One region of the Rouxiella badensis genome, then DNA from elsewhere that is predicted to be linked to it. Evidence: predicted binding sites of a transcription regulator. Region 1 holds the regulator's gene; each other region holds the start of a gene.
The links. Region 1 encodes LexA, which represses DNA repair genes until DNA is damaged. Its sites were predicted from a motif close to TNCTGTATGTACATACAGNA; they were not measured.
Positions count from the first base shown of each region.

Region 2: a site for LexA is predicted at 1,311-1,330, ahead of O1V65_RS09570 (YebG family protein). Genes of this name have one in related genera too.
Region 3: a site for LexA is predicted at 1,355-1,374, ahead of uvrB (excinuclease ABC subunit UvrB). Genes of this name have one in related genera too.

Region 1 is NZ_CP114062.1:3,710,835-3,714,119, forward strand. It holds gene dinF (MATE family efflux transporter DinF) at 1-733, opposite strand, end outside; gene lexA (transcriptional repressor LexA) at 905-1,513, opposite strand; gene O1V65_RS17125 (diacylglycerol kinase) at 1,619-1,987, opposite strand; gene plsB (glycerol-3-phosphate 1-O-acyltransferase PlsB) at 2,114-3,285, shown strand, end outside.
Region 2 is NZ_CP114062.1:2,069,143-2,072,427, forward strand. It holds gene O1V65_RS09560 (nitrilase family protein) at 1-87, shown strand, start outside; gene O1V65_RS09565 (2-hydroxyacid dehydrogenase) at 96-1,034, opposite strand; gene O1V65_RS09570 (YebG family protein) at 1,344-1,691, shown strand; gene O1V65_RS09575 (ABC transporter substrate-binding protein) at 1,954-3,285, shown strand, end outside.
Region 3 is NZ_CP114062.1:2,799,428-2,802,712, reverse strand. It holds gene O1V65_RS12970 (ABC transporter ATP-binding protein) at 1-377, opposite strand, end outside; gene uvrB (excinuclease ABC subunit UvrB) at 1,476-3,285, shown strand, end outside.

The DNA.
Region 1 (3,285 bases):
GCTGGCGCAGATTGCCGCGCCATGCGTCTTTCAGCAGCTCAATACTTATTCCGTGTCTTCTCATCACAATGGAAACTAGCCACAGTCCCAAAGCCAGCGTGGCATATTCGGAGCAGGCGGTAGCAACGGCCGCACCCTTGACGTTCCATCCCAACCCGACCACCAGCCACAGGTCAAGAATAACGTTAAGCAGATTGCCTACTATCAGCATGATGACCGGCGCACGCACATACTGGGCCCCGAGCAACCAGCCGAGAATCACTAGGTTCGCCAGCGACGCAGGGGCGCTATACCAGCGAATCGAGAGGAATATTTGCGCCTGCTGGAGCACCGCCTGACTGCCGCCCACGATGTGCAATGCGGCGGAAATCAACGGCTGGCGAAACAGGAAAATGAGCGTACCGGCAATCAGTGCCAACAAAAACGGCTGCACGAACGCGCGGGCCAGCAGAAGGTTATTCCGCGCCCCCAGCGCCTGCGCGGTCATTCCGGTGGTGCTCATACGCAGGAAGAGCAATAGCATAAATAGGAAGCTGGTGACCATTGCCCCGACGGCGACACCGCCAAGATAATCAGGGCTATCAAGATGACCAATCACTGCTGTATCAACCAAACCCAGCAAGGGCACGGTAATGTTGGAGAAGATCATCGGGAGGGCGAGAAGCCAGAGCGCCTTGTCGGCAGGGCTTAGAAAGGTTTTTCTTAAAGCAGGCAAAGAGAAAAGCGATCGCATAATGGTGTGAGAGCCCAGGCTGTGATGACGATTCGTGGTTTAACGGATTATATAAACAACAACGGCTTATGAATAACAGGTCTTCGTGTGACAGAAACAATATCGCCCCAATGAAGGGGCGACAGGCAAAACGAGACTGTGTAAATGGCTAACGCCAAAAGCGGAGGCTGATTAGATCCAGTCGCCGTTGCGGATAACGCCGACCGCCAGTCCTTCAATGCTAAAGTTTTGCTCGCGAAGATCGACCACAATAGGTTCGAACTCGCTGTTTTCAGGCAGCAGCTGCACGGTATTGCCCTGCTTTTTAAGACGCTTAACGGTCACTTCGTCGTCAATGCGTGCGACAACAACCTGCCCGTTACGGACGTCCTGCGTTTTGTGAACCGCCAGAAGGTCGCCGTCTAAAATACCAATATCACGCATCGACATGCCGCTGACACGCAGCAGGAAGTCGGCGCTCGGTTTGAACATACCTGGGTCAACCTGATAGTGCCCTTCAATATGCTGAGTCGCCAGTAATGGCTCACCGGCGGCCACGCGGCCAATCAGCGGTAGCCCGGCTTCTTCTTCCATCAGCAAACGAATGCCGCGAGAAGCGCCGGAAACAATCTCGATAACGCCTTTACGTGCCAGCGCTTTCAGGTGTTCTTCAGCGGCGTTAGGCGAGCGGAATCCCAGACGGGTGGCAATTTCTGCACGTGTTGGCGGCATACCCGTGGTCGAAATATGATCGCGTATAAGGTCATAGACCTCTTGTTGTCTGGTCGTTAAAGCTTTCATTCCGCCCCCTGGTTGTTTATACAGTCCAGCTGTGAGTATATACAGGTACTGGCGGAATTAAAACCTAAGAATCTGCAAAAACAGACATTAAGAAGTATGAAATATTCAAAGCCAGTGCGGCACCAGGATGACTGCCCAGGTGAAAAGCGCAAAGCCAATGGTGATTGAAACAGCAGCGGAACCCATATCCTTCGCACGCCCAGAAAGTGGGTGTATTTCAGAGCCAATTCGGTCGATTGCCGCTTCTACCGCACTGTTCAGTAATTCAACAACCAGCACTAAAATGAGTGCGCCAACCATTAATATTCGTTCGATGCTGCTAACATCAAGGTAAAATGCCAGTAAGATGGCGGGGACAACGACGATAGCTTCCTGACGGAATGCGGCTTCATGCTTCCAGGCGGCGGTAATTCCCTTGATAGAATAGCCGGCTGCCTTATAAATTCGGGTAAACCCAGTGACCTGATTTGCCATTATTTTTAAGTCTTAATGTGATTTTTAGGCATTTTAGCCTGAATTCGTTGTCCTATCACCACAGATCTCATACCTGCTTTCTGGTATCCTTGCGGCGAATTGCTAACAAGAGGCTTTACGTTTTTTATGTCAGGATGGCGTAGACTTTATTATACCTTACTGAATTTACCGCTAAATTTGCTGGTAAGAAGCAAGGTCATTCCTACAGATCCCGTGACGGAGTTGCGTTTAGATCCAACGCGTCCAATTCTGTATGTTTTGCCGTACAACTCCAAGGCCGATCTTCTGACACTGCGGGCACAATGCCTCGCGCAGAATCTGCCCGACCCGCTCATTCCTCTGGAAATAGACGGCGTTCAACTGCCGAGTCACGTTTTCATCGGTGAAGGGCCACGTGTTTTCTCCTATTATCAGCCTAAACAGGAATCGGTGAAGCTGTTCCATGACTATCTGGACCTGCACCGAAATAATCCGAATCTTGATATTCAGATGCTGCCTGTTTCGGTGATGTTTGGCCGCGCGCCGGGCCGTGAAGGTCAGGAAACTCCGCATCTGCGCGTGTTGAACGGCATTCAGAAATTCTTTGCCGTGCTGTGGTTAGGCCGCGACAGCTTTGTTCGCTTCTCTAACACCGTGTCGCTGCGCGATATGGCCACCCAACACGGTACCGACAAAACCATCGCCCACAAGCTCGCCCGCGTTGCGCGTATGCATTTCTCGCGTCAGCGTCTGGCCGCAGTCGGCCCCCGTCTTCCGGTTCGTCAGGACTTGTTCAACAAGCTACTGGCCTCCAAAGCGATTGAAAAAGCCGTTGAAGATGAAGCACGTAGCAAAAAAATCTCCCACGACAAGGCCCAGCAAAACGCCATTGACCTAATGGAAGAGATTGCCGCCGACTTCAATTATGAAGCGGTTCGCCTTTCTGACCGCGTGCTGAGCTGGACCTGGAACCGTCTGTATAAAGGGATCAACGTTCATAACGCCGAGCGTGTGCGTCAGCTGGCTCTGGACGGTCAGGAGATTGTTTATGTGCCTTGCCACCGCAGCCACATGGACTACCTGCTGCTGTCTTACGTGCTCTATCATCAAGGCTTGGTGCCTCCGCACATCGCGGCAGGGATCAACCTGAACTTCTGGCCGGCCGGACCTATCTTCCGCCGCCTGGGCGCGTTCTTTATTCGTCGTACCTTTAAAGGCAACAAACTCTATTCGACGGTGTTCCGGGAATATCTCGGCGAGCTGTTCAGCCGCGGTTATTCGGTCGAATACTTCGTGGAAGGTGGACGTTCGCGTACCGG
Region 2 (3,285 bases), 1.6 Mb from region 1:
ACCGAGCGACAAGGCTATGAGCGCGATGCCATTACCGCCCGGTTCTCCGAGGAAGTGCCGGAGCGGGGAGACAAGCCTGGCGAATAATCGCCTTTTTAGACCGGTGAAAGCACGCCGCTGCCGGTGAAATGCCCCTCAAGATTGGCGAGGAACAGACTCAGCTGCGCCTGCGTCGCCTCAGGTGACCAACCGGCGAGGTGCGGCGTAATCAACAGATTGTCGAGGTCCAGTAATGCCTCGGGGCGCTGGGGTTCGGTCTCATAGACGTCGATTCCCGCCCCCGCAATCACCCCGTCGCGCAGGGCCGCGGCGAGGAGAGACGTCTCGACCAAACTGCCGCGCCCGATATTAATCAGATAACCCTCTGGCCCGAGTTTTTCCAGCACCGCAGCATCAATGCTGTGTTTGGTTTCGGCACCGCCCGGGGCAGCGCAAACCAGAATGTCGCACCATGCAGCGAGGTCGAGCAGGTTATCAAAATAGCGATAGGCCGAGTCTGCCTTGGCGCGCCGATTGTGATAGCCAATCGCCATATCAAACCCCTGCGCGCGTCTGGCGATTTTCTCGCCGATGGTGCCCAATCCGTAAATTCCCATGCGTTTACCCGACACGTTGGTCGGCTGAGGAATGGAGGTCCGCCAGACGCCGTCACGGCAGAGTTTGTCGAGTCTGCGGAAATTACGCACGGTGGCAATGACCAGCCCCATCGCGTGGTCGGCCGCACAGTTATCATTCGTGCCACGCCCGTTGACGACCACGATGCCGCGCGCTCGGGCGGCCTCAATATCAATGCCTTCGTACCCCGCGCCCATGCAGCAAATAATCTCCAGCTTCGGCATGGCCTCCATCTCTTCACGCGTCAGGCCAAGCAGCCCAATGGTAAGCACGGCCCTAAATTCAGCGCCCTTCTCCCGAATAGCGGTAGCGCGCGATTCGTCGGTCTGCGCAAAGGTGGCGTCGCAGGCCTGCGCCACCCTCGCCTGATGTTCTTCAGTAAGGGTATTTAAAACCAGCAACGCAATCTGTGGGGTCATTAAATCCATTCCTTCGAGTCGCGCGGGCAAGGGCGCGAGATAGAGTGATTGTTATCGCAATAAACAATAATGTCTTTGTAATCAGAATGGAAACATCTGCCCTAAAAAGGCATAAAAAAGCCGGGCATCCGTTGAATGGCCGGTGAATCAGGCCAACATAATGCCAGAATGACGTTATTCCTTCTAACAACAACTCCCCGGCGAACCGTCGGCGAATTCCTTGCTCGCCTCACAAAAATTGCCATCAGAGGCTGCACTTTTCACGCGCGTCTGATACACTGTACATAATTACAGTATAAGGAGTAAACCATGGCTGTTGAAACAAAATTTGTTGTCGTTAGAAAAGGTGAAGAAAAAATGACTTTTGCCAGTAAAAAAGAAGCCGATGCCTATGACAAAATGCTCGACATGGCCGAAGCGTTCTCAGACTGGTTATTGCAGAGTAACCTTGAGCTAGACGAAACGCAGGCAGAAAGCATGGGGTTGTTCTTTGCAGAGCAGAAAGAGGCGGTTCAGCATATTCTGCGCACCAGCAAGGTTCCTGATGCTGATGCCAACGCAGAATCAGACAAAGCAGAAATCCAGCCCGCTGCCGAGCAGCCTGATGCTGAAAATGCCGTTAGCGAGAAGAAAATCCGTGCGGTAAAAGCCGCCTGATTGCTATCATCGTTGAAAATGAACACCCCCTTCCCTGGCGCTAAAGTATTTCCGGCGTCAGGGAATAAAACCTCTATTCCTCACCCTCAATAACGTAAACCTAAGCTTTTTATTTTCATTCCTAAGCAATTATTGTGATTTTACTCATAAAACCCGCTCATCAATAATAATCCGTCTCTTTGAATAAGCCGTAATTACCATGATTAGCTCTTCTTATTTATCACCCTCGGGAATAATTGCCTGATCTTTTGATGAGAACTTTATGAAATATTCAATAAGTGCAATTTCTTTACTCGTTATTTCCGCCCTCCATCCTCTTTATGCCGCCGATAATTCCCCGCAAACACCGCAACAGGGCGGAGATTTTATCTGGGGCATTGAAACCAACCCCACGACGCTGAATCCACAGTTTAACGGGCAGACCAAAGTGGAATTAGTTCAGCGAGCGGCGTTTGAATCGCTGTTGGCGCGTAAAGCCGACGGCAGCTATATTCCATGGCTGGCAACCGGCTATGAAATCAGTAAAGACCATAAAACCTATACCTTCCATTTACGCCAGGACGTGAAATTTTCGAACGGCGAGAAATTTAATGCCTCAGCGGTTGCCGAGAACTTTAAAAATCTTCAGAACCTGACCTATTGCGCCGGCTCAACAATGTGCGTGATAGGCTCGCGCATTGCCAATATTGCAACGCCGGACGATTATACCGTGGTGGTCACCCTCAAGGCGGTCTATAGCCCGTTCCTGTCTTATATTAGCTGGTTGAAACTTATTTCTCCGTCCTCGTGGAAGGCGGCAGATTTGAAGTCGGGCGGTACCGATATCGCGGGAACCGGGCCTTTTATCCTCAAGCGCTGGGACAAGAATCAGCAGATTGTCTTCGTACGTAACCCGGACTATCACTGGTCCTCCGGCAATGCTGCGCATCAGGGACCGGCTTACCTCAACAGCATCACCTACCGCATTCTGCCAGAGTCGTCGGTGCGTACCGGTGCACTGCTCTCCGGTCAGGTGGATGCCATCGAGGGTATCTCCGGTAACGACGCCGGAGAGTTCATTGACAACCCAGACTATAGCTATCAAAGTGCGCCGAATACCGGCACGCCTTACTCGCTGTTTTTGAACGTCAAAGATGGCCCAACGCAGGAGCTGAACGTGCGTCAGGCGCTGCTGCAAGGGCTTGACGTTGCAGGTATTCTGACGTCTATTTATCGCGGCCACCGCATTCACAGCTGGGGGATTACTTCGCCCATCGACCCGCTTTATGACAAAAGCATTGAAGGCAAATACGGCAACAATCCGCAGTTGGCGAACAAACTGCTCGATGAAGCAGGCTGGACGACCAAGGGCTCAGACGGCATTCGTACCAAAAACGGCGCACGTCTGAGCATTCTGGTTGTCCAGTCTCAGGTGACGGTGCGTGACCAGCGCGACGTGCTGCTGGAGGCGCTACAGGCGCAGGCCCGCCAGCGTCTAGGGATTGAGCTAAAGATCCGCTACGTCGATCCCGGCACCTACTTCCAGTACATCAAAAACGGTAACTACGGCTCCATCGCCAATTCCCACGACGATACCGACGGTCTGGACATCGAA
Region 3 (3,285 bases), 910 kb from region 1:
GACGGAAACAGGTCATAGACTTGAGAAGGTACGCGGCGCGTTTTATTGCGGCTGGCCATCATCGCAATTTGCAGGTTTTCGTCGACGCTCATCTGCGAGAAAATTTGCCGTCCCTGAGGGACGTAGCCAATGCCCATCTGCGCGCGTGTTTCCACCGGCAGTGCCAGCAGGTTTTGCGGCTCCTGGTTAGCAGAATGCCAGATCATCGAGCCACTTTTAACCGGCAAATGGCCCATTATGCAGTTAACCAACGTCGTTTTACCGACGCCATTACGGCCTATCAGGCAGTTGCACTGGCCGCGGTAAAGCTCGAGATTGATGTCCCACAGGATATGATTTTGACCATAAAACTGGTTAACCGCTTTTACACTTAGCATCAGTTGTTCCTCATTTGTTCGGCGTTCCGTTGAACACAACATTGACAACCCCTGTCATATTTCTGACATTTTTTCGATGCCGTTAGTCTGTTAACACAGGATTAAATTCCGTTTAAGTCTCGCATTTAAACAGCATTAACAAGTGACAAACGGCCATCCCGCAGTGCTAAACGGCTAAAACTGACGTTTTTTCGCCTTAAAAGCATTCACTGTTGCTAAAAAATAGAGAATTAGTGGGCATAAGATTAATCAGCACATTATCTGTAAAGCTAACCCTTTGGACTAATACTGCAACTCTTGGGCCAAGTTTAAAAAGATAAGTCTTAAAGGATTGTGAAGCAGGCACCGCGAGGCTGCGGCAGGCCTACCCTGTGCCAATGCATTACCAAAATTAATGTTATCGGACAAGTTGAGGATTCGAGGTGCACTTTGCCAGTGCTGAGGCTGGAAGTTTTGGTGCAAGCAAAAGGCAAGGAGAGAGCAGAAAAATCCTGATGAGATGCACATATCAATTTTGCAATCCAAAAGAGCGGCTTTTTCTAGGTCAAAACTGAATATATAAAGAAATAAAAGTGTAAAAAAATAACTAAAAAAACGTCAAATGAGGCACCAAAGGCTAAATGTCTATTTTTGTCAGCGCACGGCCCAAGCGGCGCGCTGAGACTTATCCACTATTCCTGTGGATAACCTTGTGCATGAGAGTTATAAAAGTTGCTACAGGCGAGTCGGGGCGCGGGTTGAGCTTAGTTTGCCCGCATTCTCGACTTTTTAGGGAAAATCCTATTTATCAATAGGTTAATTAAAATCAAGAGCACCCTTGTCTGACCCTAGTGATTGTGTAAGTTTTCGTCAGTCGAGCTTGCAAAAGTTAATTCGCGATAGAATCTGGGGATAAATGTCCCTTGATGGGGAAAATGGGTGGACGGCGTTACCTGAAAAAGTGCAATCCGACCGCTCAAGAAAGAATCGTAGCTTGATGCTGGGTTTTTATCCAGTATAATGTTTAGTCCAAGCTTGTCTATGTTCCATTTGACAAGGTGAGTGAGTATTCCATACTTCCTCTCCGGTCTCGCACGTTCTCATCTCAGGTAGCCCGCAATGAGCAAAGTATTCAAACTACATTCCGAATTCAAACCTTCGGGCGATCAGCCTGAGGCTATTCGCCGCCTTGAAGAAGGGCTGGAAAACGGTCTGGCGCACCAGACGCTGCTGGGCGTGACCGGCTCAGGCAAAACGTTCACCGTCGCCAACGTGATTGCCGACCTGAACCGGCCCACCATGGTGTTGGCGCCCAACAAAACGCTGGCGGCGCAGCTCTATGGTGAGATGAAAGAGTTCTTCCCCGAGAACGCGGTGGAATATTTTGTTTCCTATTACGATTATTATCAGCCCGAAGCCTACGTGCCGAGCTCCGATACCTTTATCGAGAAAGACGCCTCGGTTAACGAACACATCGAGCAGATGCGACTCTCGGCGACCAAGGCGTTGCTTGAACGCAAAGACGTGATAGTGGTGGCCTCGGTCTCTGCCATCTATGGTCTGGGCGACCCTGACCTCTATCTGAAGATGATGCTGCACCTGACCAAGGGCATGATCATCGATCAGCGTTCAATTCTGCGCCGTCTTGCCGAGCTGCAGTATGCGCGCAATGACCAGGCTTTCCAGCGCAGTACGTTTCGCGTTCGTGGCGAGGTTATCGACATCTTCCCGGCCGAGTCTGATGACCTGGCGCTGCGCGTCGAGCTGTTCGACGACGAGGTTGAGCGGCTTTCACTGTTCGATCCACTGACCGGACAGGTATCGCAGGAAGTGCCTCGCTTTACTATTTACCCGAAAACGCACTACGTGACGCCGCGTGAGCGCATCGTGCAGGCGATGGAAGAGATAAAAGTCGAGCTGGCCGACCGGCGCAAGAATCTGCTGGCGAACAACAAGCTGCTGGAAGAGCAACGTATCAGCCAGCGTACCCAGTTCGACCTTGAGATGATGAACGAGCTCGGCTACTGCTCGGGCATCGAAAACTACTCGCGCTATCTCTCCGGGCGTGGCGAAGGTATGCCGCCACCGACGCTGTTTGACTACCTGCCTGCTGATGGGCTGCTGATTGTCGATGAGTCCCATGTCACCATTCCGCAGATAGGCGGCATGTACAAAGGCGACCGTTCGCGCAAAGAGACGCTGGTGGAGTACGGTTTCCGTTTGCCCTCGGCGCTGGACAACCGTCCGCTGCGCTTTGAAGAGTTCGAGGCGCTGGCCCCGCAGAGCATTTACGTCTCGGCGACACCGGGCAACTATGAGCTGGAGAAATCCGGTGGCGACGTGATAGACCAGGTGGTCAGGCCGACCGGGCTGCTCGATCCGCTGATTGAAGTGCGGCCAGTGAGCACGCAGGTCGACGATCTGCTGTCTGAGATCCGCAAACGCGTGGCGATCAACGAGCGCGTGCTGGTGACGACCTTGACCAAGCGCATGGCCGAAGATCTCACCGAATACCTCGAGGAGCACGGTGAGAAGGTGCGTTACCTGCACTCAGACATCGACACCGTCGAGCGCGTCGAGATAATTCGTGACCTGCGTCTGGGCGAGTTTGACGTGCTGGTGGGGATCAACCTGTTGCGAGAGGGTTTGGACATGCCGGAGGTATCGCTGGTGGCGATTCTCGATGCCGATAAAGAAGGCTTCCTGCGCTCTGAGCGTTCGCTTATCCAGACCATTGGTCGTGCGGCGCGTAACCTTAACGGCAAGGCGATTCTGTACGGCGACAAGATTACCAACTCGATGGCTAAGGCTATCGGCGAGACCGAGCGTCGCCGCGCGAAACAGGAGGCCTACAACCTCGAAAGGGGCATTACGCCGCAGGGTCTGAACAAGAAAATCGGCGACATTCTTCAGCTTGGACAGCCGAAAT